DNA from 2 places in the Virgibacillus sp. 6R genome. Region 1 is predicted to be linked to the other one. Evidence: predicted binding sites of a transcription regulator. Region 1 holds the regulator's gene; the other holds the start of a gene.
The links. The regulator LexA, encoded in region 1, represses DNA repair genes until DNA is damaged. The targets are predictions, from matches to a motif close to CGAACATATGTTCG.
Positions count from the first base shown of each region.

Region 2: the regulator LexA is predicted to act here: its motif matches at 2,716-2,729, upstream of BKP57_RS19315 (DNA polymerase IV).

Region 1 covers NZ_CP017762.1:4,644,150-4,661,147, reverse strand. Annotated here, with positions in the region: gene BKP57_RS21115 (FbpB family small basic protein) at 1-64, opposite strand, end outside; gene BKP57_RS21110 (redoxin domain-containing protein) at 504-1,091, opposite strand; gene acnA (aconitate hydratase AcnA) at 1,422-4,136, opposite strand; gene BKP57_RS21100 (ATP-binding protein) at 4,400-5,515, opposite strand; gene BKP57_RS21095 (DUF2621 domain-containing protein) at 5,759-6,232, shown strand; gene BKP57_RS21090 (hypothetical protein) at 6,635-6,982, shown strand; gene BKP57_RS21085 (CcdC family protein) at 7,087-7,578, opposite strand; gene BKP57_RS21080 (response regulator) at 7,739-8,107, opposite strand; gene BKP57_RS21075 (Na(+)/H(+) antiporter subunit B) at 8,123-8,551, opposite strand; gene BKP57_RS21070 (cytochrome c biogenesis CcdA family protein) at 8,615-9,319, opposite strand; gene BKP57_RS21065 (YneF family protein) at 9,662-9,883, opposite strand; gene sirA (sporulation inhibitor of replication protein SirA) at 9,935-10,387, opposite strand; gene tkt (transketolase) at 10,573-12,576, opposite strand; gene BKP57_RS21050 (DUF896 domain-containing protein) at 12,681-12,911, opposite strand; gene BKP57_RS21045 (YneB family resolvase-like protein) at 13,281-13,925, opposite strand; gene lexA (transcriptional repressor LexA) at 14,203-14,826, shown strand; gene BKP57_RS21035 (manganese catalase) at 14,937-15,797, opposite strand; partial or broken gene BKP57_RS21030 (manganese catalase family protein) at 16,015-16,233, opposite strand; gene BKP57_RS21025 (hypothetical protein) at 16,426-16,770, opposite strand.
Region 2 covers NZ_CP017762.1:4,260,258-4,277,255, reverse strand. Annotated here, with positions in the region: gene BKP57_RS19330 (sodium/glutamate symporter) at 1-475, opposite strand, end outside; partial or broken gene BKP57_RS19325 (hypothetical protein) at 665-745, opposite strand; gene dacB (D-alanyl-D-alanine carboxypeptidase/D-alanyl-D-alanine endopeptidase) at 751-2,103, opposite strand; gene BKP57_RS19315 (DNA polymerase IV) at 2,749-3,999, shown strand; gene BKP57_RS19310 (aldo/keto reductase) at 4,082-5,011, opposite strand; gene BKP57_RS19305 (phosphopentomutase) at 5,261-6,463, opposite strand; gene BKP57_RS19300 (alanine racemase) at 6,468-7,628, opposite strand; gene BKP57_RS19295 (aminotransferase class V-fold PLP-dependent enzyme) at 7,653-8,777, opposite strand; gene BKP57_RS19290 (phosphotriesterase family protein) at 8,774-9,694, opposite strand; gene BKP57_RS19285 (YhfT family protein) at 9,716-11,011, opposite strand; gene BKP57_RS19280 (DUF2620 domain-containing protein) at 11,040-11,399, opposite strand; gene BKP57_RS19275 (PRD domain-containing protein) at 11,396-11,776, opposite strand; gene yhfZ (GntR family transcriptional regulator YhfZ) at 11,842-12,774, opposite strand; gene dpsA (dipicolinate synthase subunit DpsA) at 13,021-13,893, shown strand; gene BKP57_RS19260 (AAA family ATPase) at 14,243-16,998, opposite strand, start outside.

The DNA.
Region 1 (16,998 bases):
TAGATTGCCGATTTTCTTGTACCAATTCATCAAATGTTCTGCCTTTTTTTAGAGAAATGGTCATCTCCTCCTTTTAAGAAGCAGGATACCCATTCCTTCATTATTCTATACGTTACTTTTGTATAGGATTTCGTAATTAATTGAAATAATAATTCAAAGCTAATTTATCAGCTTATTTTACCTACGAGGGACTAGGGAAAAAGAATTTTCATTCCGATGCAAGAGCCCGTAAAACTCACTTCAGGAGCCCGAGTAGATACAAAGAAGCCTAAATAAACGATAATGGCTAGGTTAAGTTCCAGCTCCTGGTTCACTAAGAATATCGAGTACTTGGATGTTTTGTCCAACTGACCTCATTTCTGAACGTTGAAGCAGCATATATTATAAAAAGCTATCTGTCTGAACTAAAAAGTCAGCAGATAGCGCTAAGATGGATAAAACATTTCCTGCAAATTGTACAGTTGCTTCCTCTTGCTTTAAATTAGCTTAAATCATCCTATTTTTCACATGGATTTAACTGTTTCTTTCATAAAATCGTAATCCATTGGGCCAGGATGTATTTTAGTGATCTTTCCTTCTTGATTAATAAAATAAGTGGTAGGTACAGCAATAATCGTATATGCACTTCGGACTTTGGCTTTTTTATCCAAGGGAATTGGATACGTATATTGATACTTATCAATGTATTCAGCTACATTTGCTTCTTTATTTTCCGATTCTGTTAAGTTGACAGCTACAATCTCTACTTCTTCCTTAAAGTCGTCATTAAATTTTTGCATCTCAGGCATTTCCTCGCGACATGGCGGACACCACGTTGCCCAAAAATTTAAGATTACCTTTTTTCCTCTTAATTTGGAGAGTTGTAGTTTTTCTCCACGCAACGTATTTAACTCAAAATCTGGTGCGGTATCACCAATTTCATGAGTTTCTTGGACAGAAGAAATCATTCCTCCTTTGGCATCTGTATCACCTGTTACATTATACTCATTTGCTGTAGTTGATTCTGACTCTTTTCTTTGCTGAACGTAATTAAACAGTACTCCACCAGCTAATACGATAATAAGCAAAACACCTACTATTCTCTTAACCATAAAATATCCCCTTGCTCTTTCATGTTTGATCTGCTCCCTCTAGATCATTGTATTTCCTCTTATTGCTTGCTAACAGCTTTTTTCTTAGCGATCTTCTTTCATCGTAGATTAATTGTATAGCAAATGTAAAGTAAACAGTTATCCATGTTAGAAAATTGTCATGGATACAGCTTGGAAAAGATTAAATTATATAGGATTAACAGAAGTAAGAAAAGCTTAGCTTGGCCTATTCGGTTATTTCGTTATCCTCAAGCACCTCATTTTATACATTCTTTATCTTATAAAAAAGACCTCTGTCACAAATAAGACAGAGATCTTTTTTTGGCGTTTTTATATAACGCCTAGTTTATTACGTAACACCATTTGTAAGATACCGCCATGACGGTAATAATCAATTTCCACATCGCTGTCGAAACGGGCAACAGCTTCAAATTCTGTTTGTTTACCTGCTTCGTCAACTGCTGTTACTTTAACTAAATCATGCGGTTTTACTTCTTCGTTTACTTCGACATGATAGGTTTCTTTCCCAGTTAAACCAAGCTTATCGGCACTTTCGCCCTGCTTAAATTGTAACGGAAGAACTCCCATCATCACTAAGTTAGAACGGTGAATTCTCTCAAAGCTCTCAGCAATAACCGTCTTAATACCTAATAAATTGGTACCTTTTGCAGCCCAGTCACGTGAAGATCCCATCCCATAGTCTTTGCCTGCAATAACCATAAGACCGGTATCATCTTGCTGATACTTCATTGCAGCATCATAAATAGGCATTACTTCTTCCGTCGGCCAGTATGTTGTATATCCACCTTCTGTTCCTGGTGCAATTAAATTACGAATACGAATATTCGCAAACGTTCCACGCATCATAACTTCGTGATTTCCGCGACGAGAACCATAGGAGTTAAAGTTACGTGGCGACACACCTTTATCTTGTAAATACCTTCCCGCAGGCATATCTTTAGCAATCGCACCTGCTGGAGAAATATGGTCAGTTGTTACAGAGTCACCGAATTTTCCAATAACACGCAGATTCTGTAATGGTACGACCGAACCAGCTTCTTTTGATAAACCTTCAAAGAACGGAGGGTTTTGAATATACGTAGATTCGCTATCCCACTCAAATAGTGGCTCATCCGTTGTATCGATTTGATTCCAACGTTCATTAGAAGTAAATACGTCTTCATATTCTTTGCGGAAGATTTCTGGTTGAACCACTGTTTCTACTTGCTGTTTAATTTCTTCCATAGAAGGCCAGATATCATTCATATACACAGGATTACCATTTTTATCTGTACCTAAAGCATCTTTTGTCAAATCAATATCGACGGTCCCTGCAAGCGCATAAGCGACAACTAAAGGCGGTGAAGCTAAATAGTTGGCTTTAACTAATGGATGTATACGTCCTTCAAAGTTACGGTTTCCAGAAAGCACAGAAGCTACTGTCAAATCATGATCGATAATGGCCTGCTCAATTTCTTCACGTAAAGGTCCTGAGTTACCAATACAAGTGGTACATCCGTAACCAACTAGATTAAAGCCTAGTTTGTCAAGATATGGCGTCAGGCCAGCGTCTTCCAAATAACGAGTAACAACTTTTGAACCAGGTGCAAGGGATGTTTTTACGTAATCTGGCACTTCTAAACCTTTTTCGACTGCTTTTTTCGCAAGTAGCCCTGCTCCTAGCATAACGTAAGGGTTTGACGTATTGGTACAAGATGTAATTGCAGCAATCGCAAGCGCTCCCGTTTTCATGACAGAAGTATTCCCATTCGGATGCTCAATAACAGCTTCTTTGTTGAATTCTGACTTATCCAGCCCAAACCCTTGATTTCCAGCTGGTGCTGTAATTGCTTTATTAAATTCCTTCTTCATATTAGATAGTGCAATTAAATCTTGTGGGCGCTTTGGTCCTGACAAGTTTGGTTCAAGTTCGGACAAATTAATTTCTACGACCTCTGTATACTTTGGATCTTCTTGATCCGGTGAATACCATAGATTATTTAATTTGCAATATTTTTCAACAAGATCGATTTGCTCTTGCGATCTGCCTGTAAGCTTTAAATAACTTAGTGATTCTTTGTCAACAGGGAAGAACCCACAAGTAGCACCATATTCCGGTGCCATATTAGAAATGGTTGCTCGGTCTGCAAGCGGCATATCTTTTAATCCTGGACCAAAATATTCGACAAATTTACCTACTACATTTTTTTCACGCAGTACTTGCGTTACTTTTAGTGCTAAGTCAGTTGCTGTTGTTCCATTCGGAAAACTGCCAGTAAATTTCACGCCAATTACATCAGGTGCAGGGAAGTAAGATGGTTGTCCAAGCATACCTGCTTCCGCTTCGATTCCTCCAACACCCCAGCCTAATACACCAAGTCCGTTAATCATGGTTGTGTGTGAATCCGTTCCCACTAATGTGTCTGGAAATGCATCATATTCTCCATCTTCGTTTTCTAAACCGTGAACAACATTTGCTATATATTCCAAGTTTACCTGGTGAACAATTCCGGTTGCTGGTGGAACTGCGCGATAATTATTAAATGCCTTTTGTGCCCAGTTTAAAAATTCATAACGTTCCGCATTTCGTTCAAACTCTAATTCCATATTTGCCTTTAAGGCATTTGGTGTCCCATATTGATCCACCTGCACAGAGTGGTCAATTACCAAGTCCACTGGTACTTCAGGATTAATTTCGTCTGGTTTTCCTCCCATATCTACCATTGCTTTTCGTAAAGAAGCAAGGTCAACAACTGCTGGAACCCCTGTGAAGTCTTGTAAAATAACACGGGAAGGTTTGAATGGAACATCCACTCCCTTGCCTTCTTTCGTTCCCCATTTTGCTAATCTCTCTACATGCTCATCCTTAATTTGATGACCGTCATGCTGACGAACCAGCGATTCCAAAAGTACACGGATTGAAAATGGTAGCCGGGATATATTGCCTAATCCGGCTTCTTCTAAAGCTTTTAATTCATAGTAATTGTACGTTTTCCCATTAAGTTCAAATTGTTTTTTCGTATTCACAAAATTGCTCTTCCCCATGTGTGTACCCCTCTCTTCATGCTCACCGTATTAAAAAACACGGCATTTGTTATTACTTTAACAGTATAAAACCTCTCACTGTCTCTATCTTATAAGAAAATTCATGATAAAACAAACCATTCACCCCTACAACGGTTATAGTAAAAAGTTATGCGAAGTGATAAGAAATACTTATACAAAAAAATATTATTGCAATGAGCCATTTATACGCATAACGAATTCACCAAACAATAGGCTCTGGCACTTTTTTATTTTCATGAAAACTAAGCTGGAACTGGAAAGATAATCCGAAACGTGCTACCGATCTGTTCATTTGCCTTCATCTCTAAAAAGGCTTGATGTCTTTCTAAGATTTGTTTTGTTATCATAAGGCCTAGGCCTGTACCGCTCTGCTTAGTAGTGAAAAATGGTTCTCCTAATTTATGTATTATATCTTGAGGTATTCCAGGTCCTTCATCGATGATGCTAACATCTATATGAGAATCGGAAGAGCTGGTAAAAATACGAATGGTTCCTCCTTGGTCCATCGCTTCAATTGCATTTTTAATTAAGTTAATTAATACTTGTTTAATTTGAGAACGATCACAATAAATTTTTTCTTTTCCTGATCCATTATATTCAATATGAATACTTTTCATTTTTGCTTGCGGTCTTAGTAGTACAATGACATCATGTATCATGGATTCAATCGATTCCAGTTGTTTGGTTTCTGTTAACGGCTTGGAAATAAATAGTAACTCTGATGTAATAGTCTCCATCTTTTCTATTTCTTCAATCATAATATTGTAATATTCTTCTTTTCTCACACCAGCCTGAAGTAACTGCAAGAAACCTTTTAAAGATGTTAAGGGGTTCCGAATCTCATGAGCAATACCTGCAGCCAGTTGACCAGCTACGGACATTTTTTCTGACTGAATCATGATTTCTTCTACTTCTTTTTTATCTCGTATATCTGCAACAATGGAAATATAAAAAGTTCTACCTGTTTTACTATCTTTGAGCTTCGTTAAAGTACAAGAAGACCAAATAGACTTTCCATCACTATTGATTACATTCAATTGGTAAAAGAGTTTCATTAATGGATCAGGATTACAACTTTCCTTTATATAATCGATATCTTCTGAAGAAATAACTTTATACCATGGCTTTCCAATTAACTGTGATGGTTGATAACCAAGGATACGCTCGACAGATTTAGAAATATAAATAAACAAACCGTCTTCATCTATAACAGAAATAATATCATGGCAGTTCTCTTCTATCCATGTAAGCATAGATGCTGGCAGTGAAGATAATTGTAAATTTTTCCTTTGTTCTTGTTGCATTTCAGCTAAATGGATAGATTTATCTGTATTTCCTGTCTCTTTTTCGTACCTCATCATATTTCCCCCTCGTTTTGCAAATATCAACAAATCCTTTCTTTATACAGATATATGTGCTCGCCTCTGATAGTATGACGCTTGTTTGAAAATATTTTTCATCTTATAATGAAGTTAACTGCGCCTTAAACATCCAATTATTAGTAATCTTACTATAAGTACATGAAAAAATAAATTAAATAGTTAAATATTTTGTCAAATTATTACGAAATTTTGGTAAAAAGGGGAGAAAAAGGTGATATTATGTCGGTTCTTGTTAATTACTTAATTATTTTCTGGGGTTTTTTTATGATTGCTATTATGGCTATTGGTGGATACTTCATGTTTCGAAAATTTCTTAAGCGATTACCTAAGGAAGACGGGAAGTCTACTATGGACTGGGAAACCTATTATGTGAACGAAACGAAGCATATGTGGGGAGACGAAGAAAAAGAACTATTGGATGAGTTAGTATCCCCTGTTCCGGAGCTATTCCGTGATGTAGCAAAGCATAAGATAGTAGGTAAAATTGGCGAAGTCGCTTTAGCAAAAAACAAACAGAGGATTACTCGTGATATATTAATTGAAGGATATATTATTGCCACACCTAAACGTGACCACAAATTTTTACGGAAAAAATTAGCGCAAAAAAAGATTGATACGACTCCTTATGAGCACTTCTTTCAACAATCAAAAAATGATTATGATGCTGATTGGAAGCAAAAACATCAATCATAACAGAAACTCTTTATCTCTATAAAGTGAATCTTCCATCAGTGGTGGATTTCATTCATTCCCGACGGCTTGTTAGTACCATAAGGGTATGATGACCTAAAGGCCTCTCACGAAATAGGGTATTTAGGTGCTGCTATCTCCCGCTTAGACTTGTTGCAGTACAGATTATCCAACCCCTGAAGCGAAATTCTTACAGCACCTTATATACGGGATGAATTTTTTAACTCCGCAACTATCTGCTCTGTAAATAAATAGGATTTTAAGTCAAATGATGGGGTGAGACAGAAATAGCTCACTCCATTTTATCCCGTATTAAGCTAAGGTAGTAAAACAATTACAATCCACTTCAATTATAATAAGAAGACTAAGAAATTTGATGATTTCAAATTAAAGGTGGTTAACATCGTGGAACAAAAACTACTAAATATCTTTGAAAATTGGGAAGCGGAACTTGATCAAAATGAGTGGTATTTCAGAGAGTCTTTTGAAGAACTTACTGAGGGCCTTTCAGCGGAAGAAGCATTTAATGCTATACCAAAAATATGTTCAGTTATATTAAAACTTAATAATAGCTTTCTTATTGGAGAAACTATAGATTTTCTTCATGAAATATATAATGTAGCAGATACTACTGAAATACATTCTTTTCTCCATGAACATCTTGATGAAATTCAAAAACATATAAATCAATATAGTGATGATTTCGGTAAAAATGCATTTAATGGATTTAAAGAATTAATAAGACTATACTAATCACTTTTTTTATACTTTAGGCCTTCTAAGGAAGAGGGCCTGTTCTCATGTGCGCAATGCCTGGCGCACATACAGAAAGCGTTAGGCAAATAGTCTAACGCTTTTCACAAACTCGTATTTTTATTATAAGTGCTGTTTAATTGTTTCGCTAGCTGTAAATATTTATAAAGCATGGCTAATCGCCAAGTAAGTATCATCCCAAACGCCAACAGAAAGAACATGCCACTTGTTTCTCCTAGAGATATATGACTTCCTATGACAAGCTTAATGACGATACGGAATAGTAATAATCCAAACAATATAAAAGCAAATGCTTTTGACGGTATTAAATAGATCGCCTGATCCCTTATTTGAAACTTAGATGTCTTAATCAAAAAGATGGAGCATATTACGCCGACACTAAACGCTTCTATCACTTGATACCAGCTAATTTGGAACACAGGAAATAAAAACATAAAAGCTCCTGTACTCATAAAAAGTGGTGGTAAAATGATTTTTTTAACTGAAGCAGGTTTTTTTGCTGCTTTTAATCGAAGAAATATCATCGAAGTAGCCATAATAGCTGCCCCGACTGTACTTGCAATGAACCAAAACATTTGTAACCCACTTTCTCCCATCACCAAATTATCTGCTTATATGCGTTTAACAAGGAGGATTGAACAGCATAATAGGTCAAGCATTTCTAAATAGTTTGTTGGGTAACTCAATTATCATGAAACACTTGAATGTAACAAAATTACTCTTCATCGATCTTAACTAAAATTTTAAATGTAATACCCGATCAATGGCGTCATAAATACGATTTTCGTCAAACGGCTTTACAATGAAATCCTTAGCTCCTAGTTCAATCGCTTCAACAACCACCTTTTGCTGTCCCATTGCTGAACACATAATAACAGAAGCATTTGGATCAATATCGATAATTTTTTTCGTAGCATCAATACCGTTCATTACAGGCATCGTTATATCCATTGTTACAATATCTGGCTCTAATTCTTGATATAGTCGTACTGCTTCTTTACCGTTCTCAGCTTCTCCGACAATTTCATGATTTTTCTTTCTTAAGATTGTCGCGAGCGCGGTACGCAAAAATTTAGCATCATCGACCACAAGTATTTTGGCCATTCTTTTTCCCCCTTGTTACTCCGTATCATTAGCAATTGATAAAATAATCGTCATCATTACCCCGACTACAGTTAAGTATACTCCTAAATCAAATAGCATTGCGGTAGCTAATTCAATTTCGCCCAATATAGGGAATTTAAAATAACCATAGGTTTGTGATAGGAAAGGCTGTTGAAACAAAAATGAGCCCACACTTGTACCAATCGCAACCGCCAAACCAATTGGAATTAAATTCACAAAATTGATTGGTAGCACTTTCCTTACTACTTCTAACCCGTAAGCCATATTCATTAATAGGATAGCACCAGAAGTCATGAGTCCACCCACAAATCCACCACCTGGTGAATTATGTCCCGCCAATAATAAATACACTGCAAAACCTAACAAAATGAAGGCAATCAAAGATGCAGTGGTTCGTAATATAAGATCATTCGTTTTATACATGTGTATTGCCCCTTTAATAGCAGTTATAATATTTATTTTAATATAATATAGGGTAAAAATCCATTAGAAGCCATAAAAACCAAATAAACCTGCTAAATAAGACGTTAGAGCCGTCATCCAGTCGAAAAATAGTGCGATTCCCATAAAAATCATAATATAGCCACCAATTTTGACCAATTTTAAGCTATGTTTTTTAATCCACTTTAACTTACCTATAAAGAATGATAATACGAAGAAAGGTACTGAGAAGCCGAGAATATACCCTATCATCATAATCATTCCTGTATTTGGTTCCGTTGCAGCCAAGGATAATACGATGCCTAAAATCGGACCTGTACAAGGTGTCCAGCCTAATGAGAATGCTAACCCGATTATAAATGTACCAAAAAAGCCGACGGGGCGATTTTTAAAATTGATTTTCCGATCTTTCATTAAAAAATCAAAATTCAATACGCCAACAATAACCAAGCCAAAAAACACAATAACGACAGCACCGATTTGTCTAATGACATCTTGGTATATAAGCAAAAATTTAGATATACCAGAACTCAAAAACCCCAACATAATAAACACAGCAGAAAACCCGAGTAAGAAGAAAATCGTATGTAAAATGCTTTTGGCATTTAGCATTTTATTGTCTTCGGTTAATTCGCTTACACTCATCCCAGTAATGTACGATAAAAATGCAGGATATAGTGGTAGTACACAGGGAGATATAAAGGAAAGAAAGCCAGCTCCGAAAGCAATAAATACATTTATCTCAGACAATGGTATACCCCCTTTGTATTCAATGCTATTGTACCAAACAAGTCTAGTAAGTCTATGACCAATTTTGACAATAAAACGAAAACGCTTTACATGAGTCCAGATTATAAGAGCGTGATCAAAATGGTTCTAAGCTTAGCTGATAGGTAGAAACAGCATAATGTATCTATTTCCGTAAGTAGAAGTCTGAAAAACCGATAGACCGGAAATTTTGTACACTTATTTCATAGAACGTACTTTGCTACCAAATTTAATTACTTGCACCTATAGAATCACCCCTTACTATTTTGTAGTAAGGGGTGTTCACTTGCAAGCTATTAACCTTATTAATATATGCATAAGTGCCTATTTTCCAGACTGGTTGTTCATTGCACGCATCATTTGATTAATTTTCTTTTGGGATGGTTTTTGACCCATTTGCATCATTAAGGTACGTAGCATTTGCTCATTAATTGGTGGGTTCTTTTTCATATAGTTCATCATATATTTTCTCGCAAGAAAAAATCCAAGAGCAACACCAATAATTAACGCTGCCACAGCGATTAATACGACCCAGATTGTGTCCATGTATAGCTTTCCTCCTTCGTGTTGTCTCTTATACAGTATAGTAAATCCATGTTAGGAATACAATACTTCGTTTTGTTCTAATCGACTGTATTCCAATAGGGGAGTTATCCATCCAAAATTTTTGATATTGTCACCAACAACAAAAAGCAAAGGATGGTAACTACGCAAGATAGGAAATAACAGTTCTTCTGCGCTTTCTAACGTTTTACAATGAAATTTTAATTGTTTTTCACTAATATGTAAAGAAATAAACGCCTTTCTATTATATAAGCTAACCTTATCCTTGTCTATATTTACAAATAAGTTTGTGGATTCGTGACGTTGGATGGATAACAAAATTTGATCATAACAAATACGATCTGTAATATATTCGAATTGTCTGCGCAAATCTGCACGATAAGGCAACGACTCAAATTCTCTTAAAAATCGATATAAGATACTGCTTTTATGAAAATAATACATGGCTACTTCTTCTGTTAAATGATAAATAGAATACGTGTACATAGGTAATCCTCCCTATTCCCACTAATTGTGCTACTGCTCGTATATTTTTTAAGATACACCTATTATACGTATTTGCTATTAAAAATACTGTCAGATTATAAAGCAAACAACCACTTCTTTTGTCTGGCTATGCCGAATTAAATGAAAAAGAGAAAGACCTATTGGCTAGATCTTTCTCTCGGTGTTTAATGTAAGAGTGATTCTACGTGCTTAATAACATTCTCGACTGTAAAACCATATTCTTCCATTACTTTCTCGCCTTTTGCAGAGGCTCCGAATGTTTCTATTCCGATTACTTTTCCGTGTTCACCAACATATCTTTCCCAACCGAATGGAGAAGCCATTTCAATAGCAACACGTTTTTTAATAGCTGATGGTAGAATTTGTTCTTGATAGCTCTTATCTTGGGCTTTAAAACGATCCCATGAAGGCATGCTAACAACACGCGCTTCGATGCCTTTTTCTTTTAGTTCTGCTTGCGCCCGAACAGCTAATTGAACTTCAGACCCTGTTGCTAAAAGAATCACGTCAGGTGTTTCCTTCCCTGCCTCACTTATAATATAAGCGCCTTTTTTAACACCTTCATATGCATGTTCTTTTGTACCTGGTAACGTTGGTAAATTTTGTCTGCTTAATACAAGAGCAGTTGGTGTATCTGTTGACTCTAAAGCCAAACGCCAAGCAGCTTGAGTTTCATTTCCATCAGCAGGTCGAATAACGGATAACCCAGGCATTGCCCTTAACGAAGCCAATTGTTCAATTGGTTCATGGGTTGGTCCATCTTCTCCTACTGCTATTGAATCATGTGTAAATACATAGGTAACTGGTGTATTCATAATGGAAGCAAGGCGAATGGATGGGCGTAAGTAATCACTAAACACAAAGAAAGTACCCGCAAACACGTGTAACCCTCCGTGTAATGCCATCCCATTTAAAGCAGCTCCCATTGCATGTTCACGTACACCAAACCAAATATTACGACCCGCATAGTTATCCTTTGAGAAATCACCTTCATCGTTCATGGTTGTTTTATTGGAACCAGCTAAGTCAGCACTACCTCCAAAGAAATTTGGAACAGTTTTAGCGATCGCATTTAATACTTTCCCGGAGGACGCTCTCGTTGCTAGTGTATCCTGCTCTGGTTCAAAGACTGGCAATTCCTTATCCCAATCAACTGGAAGTTTACCATGAAGCGCAAGCTCAAACTCCTCAGCCAGTTCTGGATATCTTTCTTTATACATAGCTAATTGCTGATTCCACTTTTCTTCAGCCTCGGCACCCTTTTGAACAATTTTTTGATTAAAATCCGCATATACTTCTTCAGGTACATAAAAATCTTCATGTGTCCACTTATAAAATTCTTTTGTCAGCTTAACCTCATCTTCTCCTAAAGGAGCACCGTGAGAAGCCGCAGAAGCAGATTTATTTGGTGAACCGTATCCGATTATCGTTTTCACTTCAATTAAGGTAGGTTGTTCGTAGTTTTCTTGGGCTACCTTAATTGCTTGTCTGATTGCATCAACATTATTGCCATCTTTCACCGTTAGAACTTGCCATCCATAAGCTGTAAAGCGTCGTTCAATATCCTCAGAGAAAGAACGGTTTAAATCACCATCTAAGGAAATATCGTTGGAATCGTAAAGCGCAATCAGTTTTCCTAAACCTAAATGCCCTGCTAGAGAAGCAGCTTCATGAGAAATTCCTTCCATTAAATCGCCATCACTAACTAACGCATATGTGTAATGATCGACAATCGATAAATCTGCTTGATTAAATTTAGCAGCTAAATGAGCTTCTGCCATAGCCATACCGACAGCCATACCGATACCTTGTCCCAAAGGACCAGTCGTTGCCTCTACCCCGTCAGTATGATGAACTTCAGGATGGCCTGGCGTTTTTGAACCCCATTGACGAAATGATTTTAAATCATCTATAGATACGTCATATCCTGATAAATGAAGCAAGCTATATAATAACATAGATCCATGTCCTGCAGACAAAACAAACCGATCCCGGTTAAACCATTTCGAATGCTTCGGGTTATGGTTCATAAAGTCTGTCCACAACGTATAGGCCATTGGCGCTGCGCCCATCGGAAGCCCAGGATGTCCAGAATTTGCGTGTTCAATAGCATCAATAGATAATGTTCTAATTGTATTAATAGATTGTTGTTCGATCGTACTTGCCATATTAAAGTTAGCCCCTTTCGTAAATCATAACTATCTCCATTCTATAATGAAACCTACTTTGCCACAAGTGAAACCATGCACTTATAACAAAATAGGCTCACTCGCTAATTTTTGTTCTTCTTCTGTAAATCTTTTACTTTTTTTGGTGTCACATCATTTCCATCAGGATCTACTACTTTCATCGTTTTAAACTGATTCTTAAAAGAATGTCTTACACCTTGTAAATATTCCTGTCGCAGTTGTTTCTGTTCATTTTGTTCGGAAATAGTAAGACCATCCGCTTTTGATTTTCTTGCAAGCTGATTGATTCGTTCTATTTTATTTTTTGAGAGCATTACTTTACCTCCCTAAATGCAAATTGCTAATTCTCTTATTTTCCAATGCATCATAAATATATATCTATTTCGTTTTATTTTACAATAGATTTCGTCGTGATAAAATAGATACTTTTATGGCTTGGATTTATTTACACTAACACAGAAAAAAGACAAGTGCAAAAAACTTGTCTGAGTCGAGTCTGACAAGTTTTGACGCATTGTAATCCCGTGCTCTTAACTTTATTCATGCTCATTGATGCCTTTTACTTTTTGAACCAGAGGTCTTCCATTCTTTCATAGAGGTAATTAACTCTATTTCATTTAATATATGTCATCCGCGGATTCAACTACATGACTAAAGCCACTTGGATTTTTAATAAATAACAGTTAATTCAGTTCTTTTTGGTGTTCCTGATACCTTCTGTGAACAGTGGCTTTGGATACAGTATAGCCTAGCCCGTTTAACGTAACAGCAATTTCTGCAAATGTTAAGCCGTTTTGACGAAGCCTTATCACTTCTTCGATCGGGAATTTTTTTCTTTCTCTCCCCGGAGCTTTATGCCGATTGGATAGATTTACGCTTGGATCATATCCTTCTGCAATGGCTTTGTTCATTCCTCGTTTTATTTTTATATTATGTATTTTCCGCTGATATTCCTCTACAATTCCGACGATTTGCAACACCATGGAGTCTGCCTCGGATAATTCCAATTCACCACCATGGTAAGTAGTATATATAGGAATATGTAATTTGTGTAACTGATGAAAAAGAGCGATTTTTGTATTTCCTCTCCCTAAACGCGTTTCATCTTGAATTAATAAACATTCTGCCTTTTTTTCGGAAAATAGCTCAAGTAATTGAAAAATCCCATCACGATCTATCGTATATCCACTTTCCTGTTCCTGGATACATTTTACAATCGTAAATTGATAGTCAGCTGCTAGTTTCATCAGTTCCTGCTTTTGTCTAACCAATGATGTTTCTTGTGTTTTTTTATCAGTGCTTACCCGACAGTAAATTACTGCTTTCACAATTTTTACTCCTTCTATATGATTAACTCATTACAATAGAATAATATAAGAAACCTAATGTTAATGCAAAAGCTACAAGATAGAATACATCTGTTTTTGTCAGTTTTTGAAACATCCAATAGCCCTCCTTCGTGAAATAGAACTTTTGTTCGCTTGTATAATTTCATTATACGCGAACATATGATCTTGTCAAGCGTTTTTCGAACGAATGTTTGCGTAACGTTTTATCTAATGGTAAACTAAGGATAATTAATCTTATGTGCGAGGTGATAGATTCATGTCTAAACTTTCCAAAAGGCAACAAATGATTTTAGATTATATAAAAGATGAAGTAATGCAGAAAGGTTATCCGCCATCTGTGAGAGAAATTGCAAAGGCTGTGGGGTTAGCATCTAGTTCAACCGTTCATGGTCATTTAGCAAGAATTGAAGACAAAGGATATATAAGAAGAGACCCTACCAAGCCTAGAGCCATTGAAATTTTGGATTTTGCAGAAGATAACCCTATTCCAAAAGAAGAAGCTCGCTATGCACCTGTAATAGGAAAAGTTACTGCTGGTTTGCCGATCACAGCGGTGGAGAACATTGAAGAATTTATTCCATTACCGGCAAACAGTGCTGGGCCTGATGATAATTTATTTGTTTTAGTAATTGAAGGAGAAAGTATGATTGAAGCCGGGATTCTGGATGGCGATATGGTGATTGTTAAACAGCAGAACACTGCGCAAAACAGTGATATTGTTGTTGCCATGACAGCAGAAAATGAGGCAACTGTGAAACGATTCTTTAAAGAAAAAGATCATATACGCTTGCAACCGGAAAACGCAACAATGGAGCCTCTCATTTACGATAACGTGACCATTTTAGGAAAGGTTATTGGATTATACCGTAGTATACATTAAAAACTGCCAAACGGCAGTTTTTAATGTATGCGGCCATTCCTACTCATAAAACAAACAGCACTACCTTTTTTAAGGGTATAGCGCTGTTATATTTTTTATCTATTTACGAATTATATTGTATGTGGATCAGGTGGATCATCCGAGGTGCGTAATGCCCATAAAGGTGTATTATAAATATACTTTGGCGCTGGCTTTAGATGGGGAACTGAACCGAATGCAATTGGTTTGTCGACATAATTAAAGTATCCGTAGCCATCCATACTTCTTCCATGAGCCCACCTTCCTTTGGCACTCGCATCTCCTTGAGAAAAATTAAACAACGTATAGGATACTTGTTGCTTTTCTAATTCTCTAGGAAAAGTACTTGGTACAACGATATTCTCCTTCTCTTCCAACTCACAAATTGCGGCATACCATTGATTTTGATGCATGGTGTCCCTTGCTAATAACCAAGATAGCATGTCGCGTACACCACTATCATTCGTCATTTCGTACAAGCGAGCGACTTGTAGCCGTCCTTGTGACTCCGCGTTTAGATTCGCCCTAAAATCAGCTAATAAATTTCCGCTGGCAATGATGTAACTTGCTGTCCATCTGTTTCCAACACTGTCGACAGGCATCGCGCCTAGCCCAGAAACAATCGCTTGCTGAGGATTGGAACCACCTAAAATCGCAGCAATTACAGGATCCTTCGCTGCATCCTCTAATTCAACATCCGGTGCACCATCTAGTAACCTTGCAATCATTGTAGCTATCATTTCAACATGCGCAATTTCCTCTGTTCCTGTATCCATTAACAAGTCTTTGTACTTCCCGTTTCCCCTGACACTCCACCCTTGAAATAAGTATTGCATCATAACAGATATCTCCCCAAACTGTCCGCCAAGTATTTCTTGAAGTTTCTTCGCATAGACGGGGTCGGGGCGTTCAGGTTTAGCATGGTATTGTAATTCTTTTACATGATAAAACAAATTCTCACCCACTTTCCATAGTACATACAATACATACTATATGAAATTGCCCCATTCTTCGTACCTAATAAAAGAGCCCGTTTTCTTTCGTTATTTCATGATCTTTACATTTATTCCTGTAAAACTGAAACCAGTTACAGTTCTTGTTTCCATACTGAAACAGCTAGCTAATATTAATTCTTCAACCATAGCTATTATTTATTCAAACTATTTGATTTTAAAATATTTTCTTCGCATCCCTATCTTCCTTTAATATTTCTACAGCTTCTCTGAAACGTTGCGAGTGAACAACTTCTCTTTCCCGTAAAAACTTCAAACTATCATTTAAATCGGGATCATCAGACATATCAATAATCCATTGGTATGTCGCCCTCGCTTTCTCTTCCGCTGCAATATCCTCATATAAATCAGCAATCGGATCTCTTTTTGCATTTAAAGACATAACGAAAAGCACCTACAGAATAAGTAGGTGCTATTTTTAACTGCGCATTTAACCGATTAAAATTCAGTTAGATTAGCTTTTTTAATTAGTACGTTTTTGGCGTGTTTACTTTAACAATACTTCTTAAGTCTAAAATATTACCTCGCCAAAATAATATAGCTGAATTTTGCCAACTGTATATTAAAATTAATCCTCATCATACATTAAATCATCTAACATTTTATTTTGACTTTGTATTTCTTTATATCTATCAAATCTATTCATCAAGTATTCAACAGATACTTCTTTACTTTCAACCAATTTACCATCGAACAGTCTTATCTTAGCACCAACACTTATCAATTCATTTATTAATTTTTTAAGTTTTATATCGTCCTCATCATCTTTAAACAGATTACATTCCATTATCGGACTACCATTTTCAATTCTTTGTTTTATCTCAAAAAATCCTAAGTTTGTATTTTTCCTTATTACAGGTAAATATTTCATTTGATTTTCATCTTGTTCTACCACTAAAAGCATTACCGGCATGTTTATATCCTCCTCGTATACTATGTTTAGACTTAATTCTTTCGCCTATTATTTCCTTACTAATTTGCCTGACGATATGTCAAATGTCTTGGACGTTCCGTGATGTTCCTAGATAATGGTCTTAGGGTCATTTCAAAGTGCTTATCATACGTTTCAGCGATTGGAAAACAGAAATCCTTCAATTATTTATGTATCCTTTTAACAAATGGATATATAGAGGGGATAAAC
Region 2 (16,998 bases), 380 kb from region 1:
GTCCGCCTTCAAACGCCACTTCAATTAGCGCACCAGTTAACGGCGGTAAGCCAAACACAGGGCTTAACACAAGGATGGCTAACAAAATACCAATGACATACTGCCCCCAGCCAATGGTCCAGCCAAAAGCTAATTGCGGGCCACCATAGTTCCATATTTTTCGTAGTCCAGGGATGGACGCTCCAAGAAATAACGAAGCAAATACAACATTTATTAATAACCCTGGTAAATCACTCCATACAGTAGTCACTGATTCTGGAAAAATTCCGTTCACCCAAAACGAATCTTCTGAAACAAACATGCTTACTAGCTTTCCAAGAACTTGCGGACCAAGGATTAAAGCTAAAAAGCCTCCAATAATAGAAGATGGTAAAAATAAATTTTGCAACCATGAAACACGGATTCGTACCCATTTTCCTAATAGCAAAAAAGCCGCTACATACAAAAAGGCAAATCCAACTTGGTTTGCTGTCATTTTGAAAACCCCTTTTTTTACTTTTTATTGCTATTGCTTTTCCCGTGACAATGGTTTTCAAAACGTGTTGCCAAATAAAACGGACATATGTCTACTTCCATTGGAACTTTACTTTGATACACGCGTATCCATTTGCCCTTCTAATAAAACTGCCTCGTTTTATTTACGAATATATCATTTAACCAGATCAAAATTATAAAGTAATTTTCCTTTGTGGAACAATTCACTTTCCGGGCTATTCATATACTTTGGCTTATAATCACCAACTGCTAAATTCACACATCTTCACCTGCTATAATATTCAAAATATAGTCTTCAATTTCTTTTCCTTCCTCTTCATCGAGTAGATGGTCTATTAAAATGGAAAAAATCAACTGTTTTCCATTTCTTTTTCGCATATACCCTGCTAATGTGCTTACACCGTGAATTGTCCCTGTTTTAGCCCTTATGTTAAGGTGAGACATACGTTCCTGCAATGTACCACCAATCCATGGTTCATGAGCTCCTGCAACCGGTAGCGCATGTACATATATATCAAACCAATTAGCTGCTTGAATCGTATATAGCAGCTTCGTTAGTTGGTTAGCAGGGATGCCATTTATATGCGATATACCTGAACCATCACGAATAACCATTGTTTCAAGCTCCATCCCCATCCCGTCCATTTCCCTTTCTAACACTCGTAAACCGTTTTCCCAGCTTCCTTCTCCATATACGAGCTTTCCCATTTCTTTGATGATTATTTCTGCAATCGTATTGTTACTGTTTTTCATAAACGGAATAATCAGCTTATTTAGCGGAATAGAATGGTGTTTATACAAGCATGTTAATCGCTGCGGAGCTTGTCCTCGATACACAGTCCCTCCCCATACGATTCCTTGATGCTTTAGTGCAGCTTGAAAAATATGTAACGCATAGTCTGTTGGTTCCCATACTGCTATCCATTCCTCCACTTCTCCACCGTTCTCGGATATTTCTCCAGATAAATGTATTTTATTTCCTCCATACTCCCTTTCAATCACAATATTTTCTTCTTCGCCTGTCTTTATTTTATGGACAAGCGTAACATAATCCGTTTTTGGAAATAGGGTTACATTTGCTGGCTCCCCATGTTTCCGAGGGCTTATTTTCACATAGACACTACCCGCGTCATATTGTTTATCTGGTGAAACTGTTAATGCTGCGATTTGTGCTGCATAATGGTAAGTCTCATCACTCCAAATGATATCCTGCGACAGTCGAACGGCATCATACCATGTATCATCACCAATGATGTTTCCTGCAATATATTTAATTCCTAGTTGGTTTAATCGCCGGGCAAATAGATGGTAGGTTTCTGGTAATAAAGTCGGGTCACCTTTACCAACGATATACAGATTTCCTTTTAGAGTTCCATCTTCAATTACTCCGTCGGTATTTAACTCAGTGGTGAAGCGATACCTCTCTCCTAACACGTTCAAACCTGCAGCAGCGGTTAATAGCTTCATATTGGAAGCCGGATGGAACCTGATATCGCCCATATGTTCGTAAACAACTTTTCCGGTTTTTGCTTCTCTTATGCTAATACCTATCAACGCTCCTTGTAATCTCGGTTCTCTGGTTATATACGTTTCTATTCTCTCTTTCATCTAAGATGCCTCCTTTTAACCTTTTTACTTCCATTCAGGATAGTTGCATCATGCTTATCGTTATAAACTAATTCCATATAGTTAAGTAATAATCCTTTTTATGTACAAGTTTTACGGTTTTTTCATAGGAAAACCTAAACGCCAGTAGCAAATATCTCTAAATTTTCTGGAGTAGCATATTCACTAAAGGAAAGGAATCTGTATGCCTTTGAAGGTATGTACCATACTCACTTAGAAAAACTTGGCTTGTCGCCAAGTCTAATGGCGGAAGCCTTTGTTTTTCTTATACTATAAACCAAAAAAAAATCTTATACTTTATAGTAGAACAAAGGCGCAGGGCGCCCGTTTAGCAACGTAGCGAATGGAACGAATCGACTGAGATAAAGGAATCACGGTGAGGTAACGAACCGATGATGCCTTATCGTAGGGCGCATTTCTAAAGTCGCCTCGTTGCTGGGCTCATGCGCCGGACGTGGCTTCGGTTATTTCGTTATCTCCAAGCGCCTAAATTTATACTTTTGTATCTCTTAAAAAACTCGCCCCCTTTGAACCATTTTCCTATCTTTAGGAAGAAAATGGCACTAGTAAAATAATTGCGATCTGCATATAATAAGAACATACGTTCTTTGATAAGGAAGTTGAATGATGGATTATTCCCTCTATCCACGTAATGATGTTCTATGTATCGATATGCGCTCTTTTTATGCCAGTGTGGAGGCAGTCAAATTGCATTTAGATCCAATGAAAGCATTGCTTGCCGTTGTAGGCGATCCGAGCAGATCCGGTAGTATTGTACTTGCTGCTTCTCCTGCGCTAAAGAAAAAATACGGGATTAGCAATGTGAGTCGTTTCTTTGAACTGCCGAAGGATCCAAACCTGCATATTGTTCCTGCACATATGGCTGACTATTTAAAAGTATCCACTGAAATAATCAAATTACTTTATCAATACGTTCCTAAAGAAGCCATCCATCCATATTCCGTAGATGAAGTTTGGGTTACTGTTAACGGACTCAAAAGAAGGTTTGGAAGCCGTCTAGAAATAGCTGAACGTATAAAAAGCGATATTCTCGAATGCTTTGGGATAACATGCTCCATTGGTATTGGTGATAATAAATTTCTCGCCAAAGTCGTGATGGATCTGCATGCAAAAAAACAAGGAATTGCCGAATGCACCTATGAGGATGTACCACAAAAACTGTGGCCTTTTCCAGTAGAAACGATTTGGGGAGTTGGAAGCAGGATGAAAAAAAATCTCCAGCGCATGGGAATTATAACACTTGGTCAGCTTGCTTGCTTTGACTTGCAACGCCTGCGAAAACGATTTGGCGTCATGGGAGAGCAATTATACTGGCATGCATGGGGAATCGATTTAAGCCCTGTAATCGGAAATTTCATCAAAACGGAGCAAAAAGGTTTCGGTCACGGTATTTCATTATTGCGTGACTATTCAAAGGAAGAAGTCCATGTTTGTATACTGGATCTTTGTGAGGAAGTGTGCCGGAGGGCAAGAACCGCTCATATGGCTGGAAAAACCATTCAGCTTGGCATCAGTTATTCCAAAGAAACTGGTGGTGGATTCTCCCGTTCTGCATCTGTTTCTATTCCGACCAATGTTACAATGGATATGTATCATGTTTGTATGGATTTATTTTTTCGCTTTTACGATGGCATCAGCAGTATTCGCCGAGTGTACGTGACATTAACTCATTTATACGGAAAACAAGCTACGCAATTGAGCTTATTTGAAGATCGTGCCAAAAAAGATGATATTGGTTACACCATGGATGCCATCCGTGCGAAATATGGCGCTACTTCGCTTCTCCGTGCGAGTAGCTATACGGATGCAGGTATTACGATTGAAAGAAGCAAAAAAATCGGTGGGCACTATGCGTAGAAGGGGCACCTTCCCCATTTGAGGATATGCAAACAACAAGCTGTTCCGTGAAGATTTTACTCTTCACGGAACAAATACAAACTTAGGCAAAAATATCACTAATCAGCTGCACATCTTCTTCTGCAAGAGTAATCGCAGCAGCCCGTTTGTTGCTAACTACCTGTTCTGGCCGCTTGGCTCCAGGAATAAGAACATCGACAGAAGGACGAGTAAAATACCAAGCTAAAACAATATGAGCAATTTCCTGGTTATATTTCTCAGCTATTGGCTTTAATTTTGCCACTTTTGCAAGGTTTTCGTGGAATTTTTCACCTTGAAAATTCGGGTTTTCAGCCCGTAAATCCGTAAATGTTTGATGCTTATCATATTTCCCGGCAAGTAATCCTGATTCCAGTGGAAAGTAAGGAATAAACGTAATTTTTTCTTTTTCCGTATAAGGGAAAAAACTAGTTTCTGCTTCACGCTTTAGTAAATTATATTCTGCTTGCAGTACGTCAACATATCCATCCTTATTCGCTTCTTTCAATTGTTCCAATGTGAAATTCGACACACCAATAGAACGAATTTTCCCTTCATCCTTTAATTCTTTTAATGCACCAACAGCTTCATCTTTTGGTGTATCTTTATCCGGAAAATGAATATAGTATAGATCGATATAGTCTGTTTGTAAGCGACGAAGACTATCTTCTACGGACTGCTTCAAAAAAGCAGGAGAATTATCTATTACTACTTCGTCACCAACAAATTTATGCGCGCCTTTAGTCGCAAGCACGATATCTTCACGCTTATATTCTTTCATCACTTCCCCGGTTAATTCTTCGGAACGCTCCGGCCCATAAATAAACGCTGTGTCCAACAGATTAATTCCTTGTTCCAATGCAGTACGAACGACATTCTTTCCTTGTTCTTCATCGAGCATATTAGGATAAATATTATGACCACCGACGGCGTTCGTTCCTAACCCGATTGGATAGACAGAGATATCTGATTTTCCTAAAGTAACCTTGGGCATGATTAAAAGCATCTCCTTTTAAAATAAAATTCCCTGATGAATTAGACTTGCTTCTCTTCATCTATAAAGTAATGTACCACAAAATAGCGCTGTAAAACATTATAAATAACCAAAAATCCCCTACATCAATCAATAAGATCGCTCATCCATCCTACTACATAAGCTCCAACAACAGAATATTTAGTCGTTTTTACTTTAATAAGAAAACGTATTCTCTTAAAATGCCAACGAAAGGACAATAACTCTTACCTATTCATTTAAAATGTCTGCTAAAAAGCTTTTCCCTTCTGCTGTGGAAGGGAAGTGAAAAAAATCACATATAGTGGCCCCGACATCAGCCATTGTTTCGCGAAGGCCTATATTTACGCTATTTACTTTTTCACCAAAAATTAAAATAGGTACGTATTCTCTCGTATGATTAGCATGACCTATTGTTGGATCATTTCCATGATCAGCCATAACGATTAATATATCTTCCTTAGCCATCAGGGGTAAGAAAATATTGGACAGCCACCGGTCAACTTCATTTAATAATTGGCAATACCAGTCTACATTTTGAGAATGTCCAGCTAAATCTGTTTCTTGAATATTAATTAAAAAAGCTGCCTCACCCTGTTCCGCTAAGTAGTTCTCGCTTACGCTTTGCAGTAACTTCGACGTGTTTACAATTGGATTAGCAGGGCCTTCTCCATGTAAAACATCGGCTGTTTTTCCTAAACGATAAACCTTCAAGCCATGCTTAGCAGCAATCATAGGAAATTGTTTATCAATTTCTACACCATATCCCATATGATAAACATCATAACCCTTACCATAAACTTTTGCTTTTGGTGTATCAACCCCCCATTGACCCATTTGTTTTTCTATTACACAAGATAAAATATGCTCTATGGAAGTATATGGTCCACCGAATGCTATAACCCTAGAAGTATCCACATGTTGTCTAACTACTCGTCCTAATTGCTTTACCATAGAAAACGGCATTTTTTTAAAATCAGCTGTCACATTAATGATGTTACCATAAGCAGATTCTAAATTGTCGGCCACTACAGCTGCATTATTAACTAATAAAACTGGACAACCAACAATTGGGTACGTAACCGTATACCCAGCTGCTTCTAATGCCAGCTTTAAACCAACATGAATGTCCTTTATTAAACGTTTGTTGGATTTTTTGGGACAACTTCCTACTATTTCTTGATGTCCTAAATACGTATCTGCACCATGATGCGCAAGCTTCGCACAGCCATAAGCGTTGGAAGGGCTTTGGATTCCATCCACTAACGTACCTAACCCTACGTTATACATAAATGGAATTTGTAATTCCTCTTGCTTTACATCTCGGATATGCTTGTACGTATTAGCAGAACAATCAGCAATATTATACTCTGCACAATCGTCCATTGCCCCAATGCCAAAACTATCAATGACAAACAATGTTAATTTTGCCATTTATTCACCACTTCCTTTCAAGATGCACGAGGCTTGGTGATCCGGATTGAATTCCTTCTACTAGTGCCACATGTGCTCTTGTTACAAATATTTGTGTTCGAAATGCAAAAATGGCTGTATCTCCTATTTGTATTTGGAATTGCTTTGGCTTTTTAATTGCACCGTAATAATCAATAACTTCAGGGCTGTTCGGTCTTGTAGCTACATAATTTTGCAAAATGGTGACAGAATCATGACCGACAATGCAGCTTTTCATATTAGATCTGTCGTAAAATCCACCTGCAATCACGTGATAATGTTCTCTTGTCTCGTGAGACACTTCCGTGACATAGACCATTGCCGGTAATTCAGATAAAGACCGATACGCATGCAGCGGTGTCGTTCCTGTCAATCCATGACCAGGTTCGCCATGAGTTACACCTTGCTTTACTAAATAAGGAATTGTTTCACTACTTGTCCCGCCTGGTCCATTTACTTGTAAGACATTTACACCTTTTGTTTCCAGCATTTGTTTGCCTTTTAAAAGAGTAGTTAAATTTTCCGTCGGAACCATCTGTTTTTTATCATCAGCCAATTTCAAGATTGGAAACGTAGTTACTCCAACAACACGAACTCCTGGTAAACGAAGAATTAAATCCAATTCACGGTTTAGTAGAGATAGCTCAATTCCTCCTTCCTGCGCCTCATGAATATAATCATGAGGACCAACTATTTTCAATAGAATGTCTTGTTTTCTATTTATTTTTTGAGCTGCCTCAGATACTTGTTTTGCACGAAGATATGAAAAAACAGTAACGACCTCCGGCTCCCAACTAAGAACCTCTTGCCACTGATGCTTTCCAGGCTGCACCAAATGCCCGATGTTTCCGATCCGAATCCCATGGTCTGCCAACAGTTTTCCTTCATCAAAATCGACGGCTACTGCCTTATCTATCCCATTCGTTACCATATATTTGGCCAATTTTGGTAACCTTCCTAGCTGCTTACTCATAAAGTACAATTCCATTCCATGAGCTTTAGCTGTACGAGATAACAGTTTCGTATTTCCTATTAGCGCCTCTACATCGATCACATACGTATTTGGAGGGATTTCTCCAGTTTGATGAAGCGTAACACTCGTTGCAATTAACTTTGGGTTTCTCTCTATTGTCCTCTGCAAAAACATAGCTGTCTCCCCCTTTAATAGTGGCTAGTTATTTGATCCTATGGCTTGATTAAGAATTTGAACAACAGTAGCTGCACTAGATTTCATCGGATTAATTCGTAATCCATACTGCTTTAAATATGGCTGGGCTTCAAGGAAGCTTCCGGAAACGCGATAAATCATTGGAAGAATTTCATATTTTGATTCTGCACCAACAGGGTGTGTCGCAGCCCCAAGTGCATTGCTTCGCTGGATCACTTCAAACGCAATTGGAGAATCCAGTTCAACAATAACGTTCTTCGATTGTGCATTTGTCATATACGCAGACGCTACCCCTTTAACAGTGCCTTCATTTAATTGCTTACATAGTTCTTCTACTTGCTCATTTTGTATAGCAAGTGAGACTGGAGCAAATGTCATCATACGCAGCAGTTCCATCGCTTCATAACCTTGTACTTGACCGCCTCCAGAATAATTACGTTCCTGCAATATTGTAATAGCTTCTTTTTTACCAACTATAACTCCGATTCCTTCGGGACCAAGTAATTTAAAACCTGAGAATGTAGAGTAATCTGCTCCAAATTCAATACCAATTCCTGCTGTTTTCATGGCACAATAATTATCATCTACAACTATCGTGATATCTGGTCTTACTCGCTTTACATTCTGAATAAGTTCTTTTAAGTTGTAAGTGTCTGTCGGCTGCTGACGTGCATGCTGAATATAAAACAATTTGTTTGTTAGATCAGCTATTACTGCTTCTCGAACTGCATCAAGATCGTTATAGTCTACAGCTTTTGTCTGAATTCCTAACAGACGAATCGTATCTTTAGTTGTTGTATAGACAGGAGCTGTATGTATAAACATAGAATCTCCTGTTTTAAGTAAAGTACTTAATATTGTCCGAATTGCTCCTGTGCCAGCTCCTCTTACAAGAGCTGATTTCTCAGCACGAAAGAAGTTAGCGATAACCTGCTCTACTCTTTTTGTTTGTTCAGGTCTTTTACAATTAGGGGTTACACCCAAATCGCCCAATGATAAAAACTGTTGACCTGTGAACACTTTGCTCATGTGATTAGTAAGTTTAAATTGTAATTGTTTCGCCTCTTCTACAGTTAATACAGGAAGCACAGAAGAAGCATATTTTAATGAAGATGGATTATAAATCATCTATTTTGCTCCTTTATTGAGAATGCGCTAGCAGGATTTGTTACTAGCAAATCCTGAATTATTTCATCAGAAACTCTTCTGGCCCGTAATTTAGGAATAAAATTATGGAGCACTAAATCATAACCAGGACCTCCGTGTTTCTTCCAATGGGACTTCCTTGTTAAATCAGCAGATAACAATATTTGCCTATGATATCCTCGTTCTATAAAATCGAGTAAAAATTCAATCCGCTCTTCATCAGGGCGATAATTATTTTTTCCGATCGTATCAAAACCGATATAAACGCCTGACTGCAGTACCTCAAGAACTTCTGCTTTATTCGAATTTAAATCCTGGTGCCCAATAATGATTTGATTCGTATCTACTCCGTAACCAATCAGCATATCTACTTGCTCACTTCCTAACGTACCTAGAGATGTATGCGTTGAAATAGGTAGTCCAGTTTCAACAGCAGCAATCGCTGCACCCATGATTAACTCCTTTTCAATCGGTTTTATCTCATGAACACTCGTACCTATCTCTCCAATAACTCCTGGAAGAACCCTGGTATTATCTACCCCCTCCTGACTCTCCTTTACAAAGTGCTCTGCGAACTGTTCTCTATCCCATTGCATCGCAAATTCAGGTATAAATGGATCTTTATAAAATCCCGTACATGTAACAATATGCACAGAAGTCTTTTCACTTAAGCGCACCAATCTCTCAACGTTTCTACCCATTCCTTCATTCGTAAGCTCAATTAAGGAACAGCCCCCAGCTTTATAAAAATGAGTTAATTCATCTATCATTCCTTGCTCATCATCTAAAATGGTATCCGGATCACCTTTAATTCGTGATAAATCAATAGATAGATGCTCATGAGCTGCACAAATTCCGAATTCTTCCGGTTTTATTTTCCCTCTTACTGTCTGTATCATTGAAGTATGACCTCCTATGTGCTATTGAGGGATAGACATGACCCCCAGTAGAACTAAAATATTAGCTATAACACCTACAGCAATCGCCCCTACTGGTCCCACTGCCATCCGTACAATTGGTCGCCCAGCTGCTTCATTTAATAAGTAAAATCCTGCGATAAAGAAAAAACCAAATCCAGGAGCAATCATATTTGAAGCGTTTGCTCCACCAATCAAAAGTGCAACTTCTAATAATTTAGTCATAGCACTACGTATATTCTCTCCTGAATTTCTAACCCCAGGATATTTATCAAGAAACTTTGCAATAGAACTTAGTAACATTACTTCCAAAAAGATAACAATAGCACCAGCCAGAACTGCTATCCAAACATTCGGAGAAAATAGGCCTGCTACAAAAATTAACGTAAAACCAACTGGACTATAAACGCCAGTAGCTATTGCTGTTGAAGCGACAAGTGGAATAAACCCAATTGCTCTAGCTGCAGCTGCTATTCCAGCGTCTGTTTGTTTTCCTTCAGCTAATAAATTCAACGAAATAGGGTCACCAGCCATTAATAGCAGATTAGTAGCGCCAGCAATTAGGGCACCAATTAACATAAAGAAAACAACATTTTTCTTTATTGCGCTTACTTTGTCGCTAAAGATGGATGCTAAATCCACCGTAGCATCATCTTCATTTGTCTTCTCCTTCATTGCAAAGCTGAATAAGAAAATCATTCCAGCGATTAATGCCATTCCTTCTTGGTTAAGCGTTATCACATTTCCACCAATAACAAATAAACCGCTTTCATTTAAAAATACAGCTAATTGCCTCATTAAGGCTGCTACTAGAAACGTAAGAATACCTTTTTTCAAACTAAATTGAAGTGCAACAGCTAATGCGGGAAAAGCCATAAATGTAACTACTACTGGTGTACCTACTTCTCCCATCGGTTCAAGGAAGTTTACCGGTAAATGTTCAAACAATTTTACAAAACCTTCTAAGCCTATTAAAAGTCCCCAGCTATATAATCCCCCAATAACAGCCGCAAGGGGAGTACCCCATTTATTTTTTGGGGTTATTAGACCGATAATATCTGTACCTAGTAAAATACTATGAATTAAAATAATACTTGCAGTTATGGTGAATGGTATTCCAAAACCAACTACTAAACCAAAGCTCATCGCAAATGCTGTTAGCCCAAGTTCCCTGCGCTTTAAACGGCCGTCTAAATGTTCAGAAACAATAGGACGTAGGCCATCATTAAATACAGCTATATTCATATTTGCTAATACTGCTGCTAAAGCCCCAATTAAAATAACAAATATCATTTCCATTCCACATACTCCCCCCTATTGAATAACGTTAACTTTTATTTTTCAGGGCATGAATAATCATAGGGACCGCTGCTTCCAAATGATCTCCAGTAAATCCAAAAGCTACTTTTCCATTTTGAACAGCGGCTTCTACTGCTTGTTTATTCGGCTTTCTGCCCGGCATTGAAACCGTTTCACATTTTTCTCGACCTATCATGGCGATTGCCATCGCAAGTGCACCACCTCCTCCAGTATGACAAGCTCCTAAATAGTAATCTGCCTGCTGTGTTTTCATTGCCATTGCTGCATCTAAATCCGATTTCACTACTGTCTCAATCGAACTATCAATCTCCTTGATTAAAGCCTCCATTGCTTGTTTTTCCACTTGTCCACCAATTACGATTTTCACGCTTTATTTCCTCCCTTATTTAATGAAATGACATTGATAAAATGTATGTATAAAAAAACTTTTTCCTGTTGCGGTAAAGTTCCGCCCCACTCTTCTTCTAATAAACTAACTTGTTGCTTTGCTAATAAATAGTATGGGGACTTCTTTACCTCGTCCATCGCTTCAACTACTGGTAAATCTAATTCTTCTCCTTCCTTCATTCGTTCTAATGCTGAAGGTAGATGGGTAAATAACATCTCTGCTTGTTCAAGATTTTTCATACGTAATTCTTTTAATAAACGTTGGAAAGCACGCAAAGTAAGATAAAAAGTATCTTTAGATATGACCTTTCCTAGTAATAAAATTTGTAGCCTATCTTGCAGATTATTTATATTCATAGATAGCACCCCCTATATATAATATACTGTATTTTGTATATTGATGATAAAGAGAATTACCTATGTTAATAATGAGGCAATTTCTCTTTATTGATTACTTTTTGTTGTATTTCTAGTATCCTATCTTTATCTAATTCTTTGATAGCAGAATGAACATCTTCCCTGTCTTTTTCAACTAAAATAACAGCTGTAGAAGCCTTTAAAGCTAATGCAGAAGCTTTATGAGATTGAAACTCTCCTGTCGTAAAAGTTTCTTTCGACCTATTTTCATCGGCATTCCATACAGCAGCATCTATATGTTCATTTAAAAGCATATCAAACAATTGCATATAATTAACTGGAACAAAAGAAACTGTATACCCTTCACATTCCAATAATGTCAATTGAGACTGATCAACTGACGTATAATCTATTCCTATACGCATCCCATCCTCTATTTTGGTATGTTGCTTGTTGGAAAAGAATACCTGGTGGGTAGAAACATACGTATTCGCTCCAAAATTCACAATTATTTCAAGGTTGTCTTCTTGCTCCATCTCTGTTTCTGCAGCTAGTTGTGACATGACTACAAAATCAGATCTTCTCGCCTTTAAAGACTCTAAGCGCTGTTTTGAACCTCTCATATAAACTAAATCAATATTGTTAACAATCGTCTCAGATACCTCAATGATTCCCGTTGCCAATCCTTCATACATGGCTGAATAGGGTAATGGCATTGCACCGACTAACTTCCCTACACCAGCTATCTCTTTAAGTAAAATCGTATCTTTTTTTCTTAAAAAAGTTCCAAGATGACCACGTGCGTCTAGTTTAATAGCATGAAGTTTTTCTAATACCTTTAAAGCCCCTTGGACCGTTCCATTACCAATCCCAAGCTCTTGAGCCAAGTCACTTACCTTTGGGATACGTCCCCCTTCATCTAATAACAATAATTTTTTTGCAATCTCTCTTGCTGCTAATCCGTTCTTAGAAAATAAACTTTCCCAAATCCTGCTCATACTTATCCCTTTCAAAATACGAAATTTTGTATATTGTTATTATAGCGTTTTCATATTCAATAATCAATAGCTTATTCATCCATATTAGTATGTTTTATGAACAATATACTGGAATAATTATCTTTTTTTATCATACAATTTATACAGTGAACACAATTTTATTGTAAAACAAATTAGGACCTTTCTATACTAATATGATTTATCTAATAGCCTCATATATACCTTCTACAAAAAGGAGACCGTAATATGAACATGCGTCATATACTCATTATGGGCGGCGACGCCAGATATTTACATGTAATAGAATCATTGTCACGTACGGACAATCAGCTTTATTTAATCGGCTTCCATCACCTGTCATTTAAAAAACATAATGTTAAACATACCGAATTAGAGCATACCAATCTTTCTATGATGGATGCGATCATATTGCCAGTTGCAGGAACAGATGAAAAAGGAAAAGTAGAAATTACCTATGCGGATGAGTCGCTTTTTCTTACAGAACAAATCCTTTCCTGCACACCTAAACACTGCACGATCTATACGGGTACTGCGAATGATTATTTACGAGAAATTTGCTTAGCTGCAAATCGAAAAATGGTACGATTATTTGATCGTGACGACGTTGCCATTTATAATTCTATTCCAACTGCAGAAGGAGCATTGAAGTTAGCGATTGAAGCAACAGAGGAAACCATCCATAGCAGTAATGTATGTGTGCTAGGTTTTGGCAGAGTAGGAAAAACAGTAGCGCGTCTTTTTCATGATGTTGGCGCTCACGTACATGTAGCAGCCAGAAATAGCGCTGACCTGGCTAGGATTACCGAAATGGGACTAACTGCAATCAAAACCGACCAACTAAATACGGTCATTGGTAACATAGCAATTTGTATAAATACGATTCCAAAACTAGTAATCGATGAAAACCTAATTGGTAATATGTCCCCTTCTGCTGTAGTTATCGACCTTGCTTCAAAACCTGGAGGCGTAGACACTGCTTGTGCGAAACAGCATCATATAAAAGCTATTCATGCACTTGGTTTACCAGGAAAAACAGCTCCAAAGACAGCTGGAAAAATCCTTGCCAAAGTGCTTATTGATAGCTTTAATAACGAGTAAGAGCACCAGGATAAGAAGACTTATAGAGTAGATAAAATCCAATTAGACAGATGCTAATTGATTTCATCTATATAAATACAGGTAACATTTTTTCAAAGTAGACAGCTCATTATTATTGATCTGTCTACTCTGAAAATCATTGTACAAAGTAAAACGTCAACCAAACGGTTTTTTTATTCTCTTCTGACGATCCATTGAATAAAACCAAACATTGAACTAGCAATGGAACTTCCACTTGTTCTACTCAGCATCACCTTGCAGACCGAAAGTGATGGTCTTATTATCGCCTTTTTCTAACGGAGCACTTCTTTTACTCATCTCTTAGATGACCAAAAAGACTAGAATAACATTATTTAATGATAAATTTCGTTCTGCTCGATCCATCTTTGGACTTGGACACTTCCAGGACAGCTGGAAAAATAGTCTTTAATTCCTGAACATGAGAAATGATCCCGATCATTCTACCAGATCGTTGCAGATCGACTAACGTATCAATTGCTTTATTTAATGCTTCCTCATCCAACGTACCAAAACCTTCATCAATAAACATCGTGTCAATTGAAATTGCACCTTGAAAGCTTTGAATAACATCTGACATTCCAAGCGCTAAACTAAGGGAGGCATTAAACTTCTCTCCCCCCGATAAAGTTTTCACATCCCTTGTTTGTCCTGTATAGGCATCGTATACATCAAGGGCAAGACCACTCTGTTTGCCGTGTGACTCCTGACGATCACTACGTATAAAGACATATTGACCATTGGACAGTTCTTTTAATCGTTCATTTCCCGCAGCAATAATTTGTTCTAAGTATTCGATCTGCAAGTAGCGTTCAAACGATACTTTCCGATTATTTTGCCCGCGTACGGTATCGTATAAATCAGCTATCCGTTGCAGCCTACGTTCACGCTCCGTTGTTTTTTCAATCCCTTGTTGAATATATTGCTTTAATGCTTGTGCTTCCTGCCCATAATGCTTGGACTTATTCAACCTATCTAAAGCCGCTTCATATTCTTCTTTCCAATGATTTAATTCGGTTTGAATGACAGTTAAATCGAATTGATGTTTATCTGTTAACACATTCTTTAATTCCTGGACCTGTTCACGTAACATAGATTTAGTTTGGTCATATTGTTCGAGCTCTTCTTTTAAAGCTAACCGTTCAGATTCAGGCATTTTTGCTTTTTGATAACTCTCTTCTGAATAAAAATGTTCCTTTTCCAACGCCTGGATAAACTGAGTCACTGCCTTGTCACGTTTTTGTATCGCTTCTTCTAGCTGCTTTTTTGCATGAGTGACCTCTGAACTAGCTTTCATTTGCTCTTCTTTGGATTTTTGCTGCTGCTTTTGCACTTCTTCCCATGCTTGTTCTAACTTTTTTAGATTGCTTTGAGTTTTAGATAATTGTTCCTTTAATTCGGATAATATACGCATATTTTCAGGAACAAATTGAATTCTTTCCTGATAGAGCGTTTCTTCTTGAGCTAATTTTAATTTTAGCTGATGATCTCTTTGTTGCTGTTCTTTGTACTTTGCTTCTAATTCTTTACAGCTAGAGCGTAGCTTTTCCAATTCGCGCTTTCTTTCTCCCAGCTGGTTACGTTGTTGCTTTAATTGCTCTACCTCAGCACTAAGCTGTTTACCAGCAGCGGCAAGCTGATCTTCTTTTTGTTTTGCACTAGTTATGACAATATGGTGCATTTCTAATTCAGTCGTTTTTGCACGAACATCATCTTGATTCGCTTTTAATTTACCAAGTACATCACGATACTCCCCATCTAGCCTTTCGAATTCTCTTCTAGCTTTTTCTAATTGCTCTTTTGTAACAGCTTCCCTCTGCTGTGTGGCTTTATTTGGATGGTCTACACTGCCACAAACAGGACAAGCCTCTCCATCATGTAAATGCGCAGCTAGATAAACTGCTTGATTATCCATCCATGCTTGTTCCAGTTTGTTATAATTTCCTTTCATCTGTATAGCTGTTTTTTGTTTTTGCTTTGCCTCGTTTTTTAACAATATTTGCTGTTCCATTAGTTTACGATAATCACGCACCAGCCTATATTGTTCACGCATCGTAATTAATTCTTCCTGCAGATCAGGTAGCTTTGCTACCAATTGGTCAAGCTGGTTTATTTGCTTATCCACTTGCTCCATCTGGGCATTTTTTTTCGTAAGACTCTGTTCAGTAGAATATAGTGCTTCAGAAGCCTGGTTGGTTTGTTTTTCCAAATCAATTAAGCTTCGGTTCATTTTATCTATCTGTTCTACAATTGGCAAATATTCCTTTAGTTTATCCAGTTGTTTACGAAGGGCTTCACGTTTAGGTTCACGCTTTTCCTCTGCTTCAAAATTTATATTCGCCTGGTTCACCTGTTCATCGATCAGCTGTTTATTTCTTTTTGCTTCAGTTAGATGTCGTTTCTTGTTTTCTTCTTCTTGAAGCCAATCATTTCTTTGCTGTTCCAATAGAATAATCCCTTGGGCGCGTTCCGCTTGCTCTAGTTTACCCTTTTTTTGGCTATGTGCTGTTTCCTGTAGTTCAAGCTCTTTTAAACGTGCTTGTTTCTGATTTAACTCAGCAAAACGCTCATTAATCGTTGTTGCTTGATAAAATTCTTTTTGTTTTTTATCGTGCATATGATACGCATGTTCATATATTTTTTTATCTGTGATGATTTTTCCTTCATAATAACGACATTCTTCCTGAAGACCTTGTAATACTTGATTCATATTATAATTTTCTTGCTCTAATGTTTGAAAAAGTGCCCCTTCTTCCCGAATTGGAAGCGTAGCATGGATTTGAGCAATATATTGCTTTAGTTCCTGGTCTGCTTGCCTGAAAGCTTCTTCTGTCGCCAATTTTTTTTGCTTCAGTCGCTCCGTAATTGCTTGGTACGTTTCCGTTTTAAATAATCGCCGTAAAATTTCTTCTTTATTTTCTGTTTGTGATGTTAACAATTTACGAAATTCGCCTTGTGGCAGCATCACAATTTGTTTAAATTGATCCTGTGTTAAACCGATAAGCTGTTCCATTTTACAATTAATCTCCGATACAATTTGCCTATCTACACAAGGTATTTCACCGTCACTTGTCATTTCAAAAAATT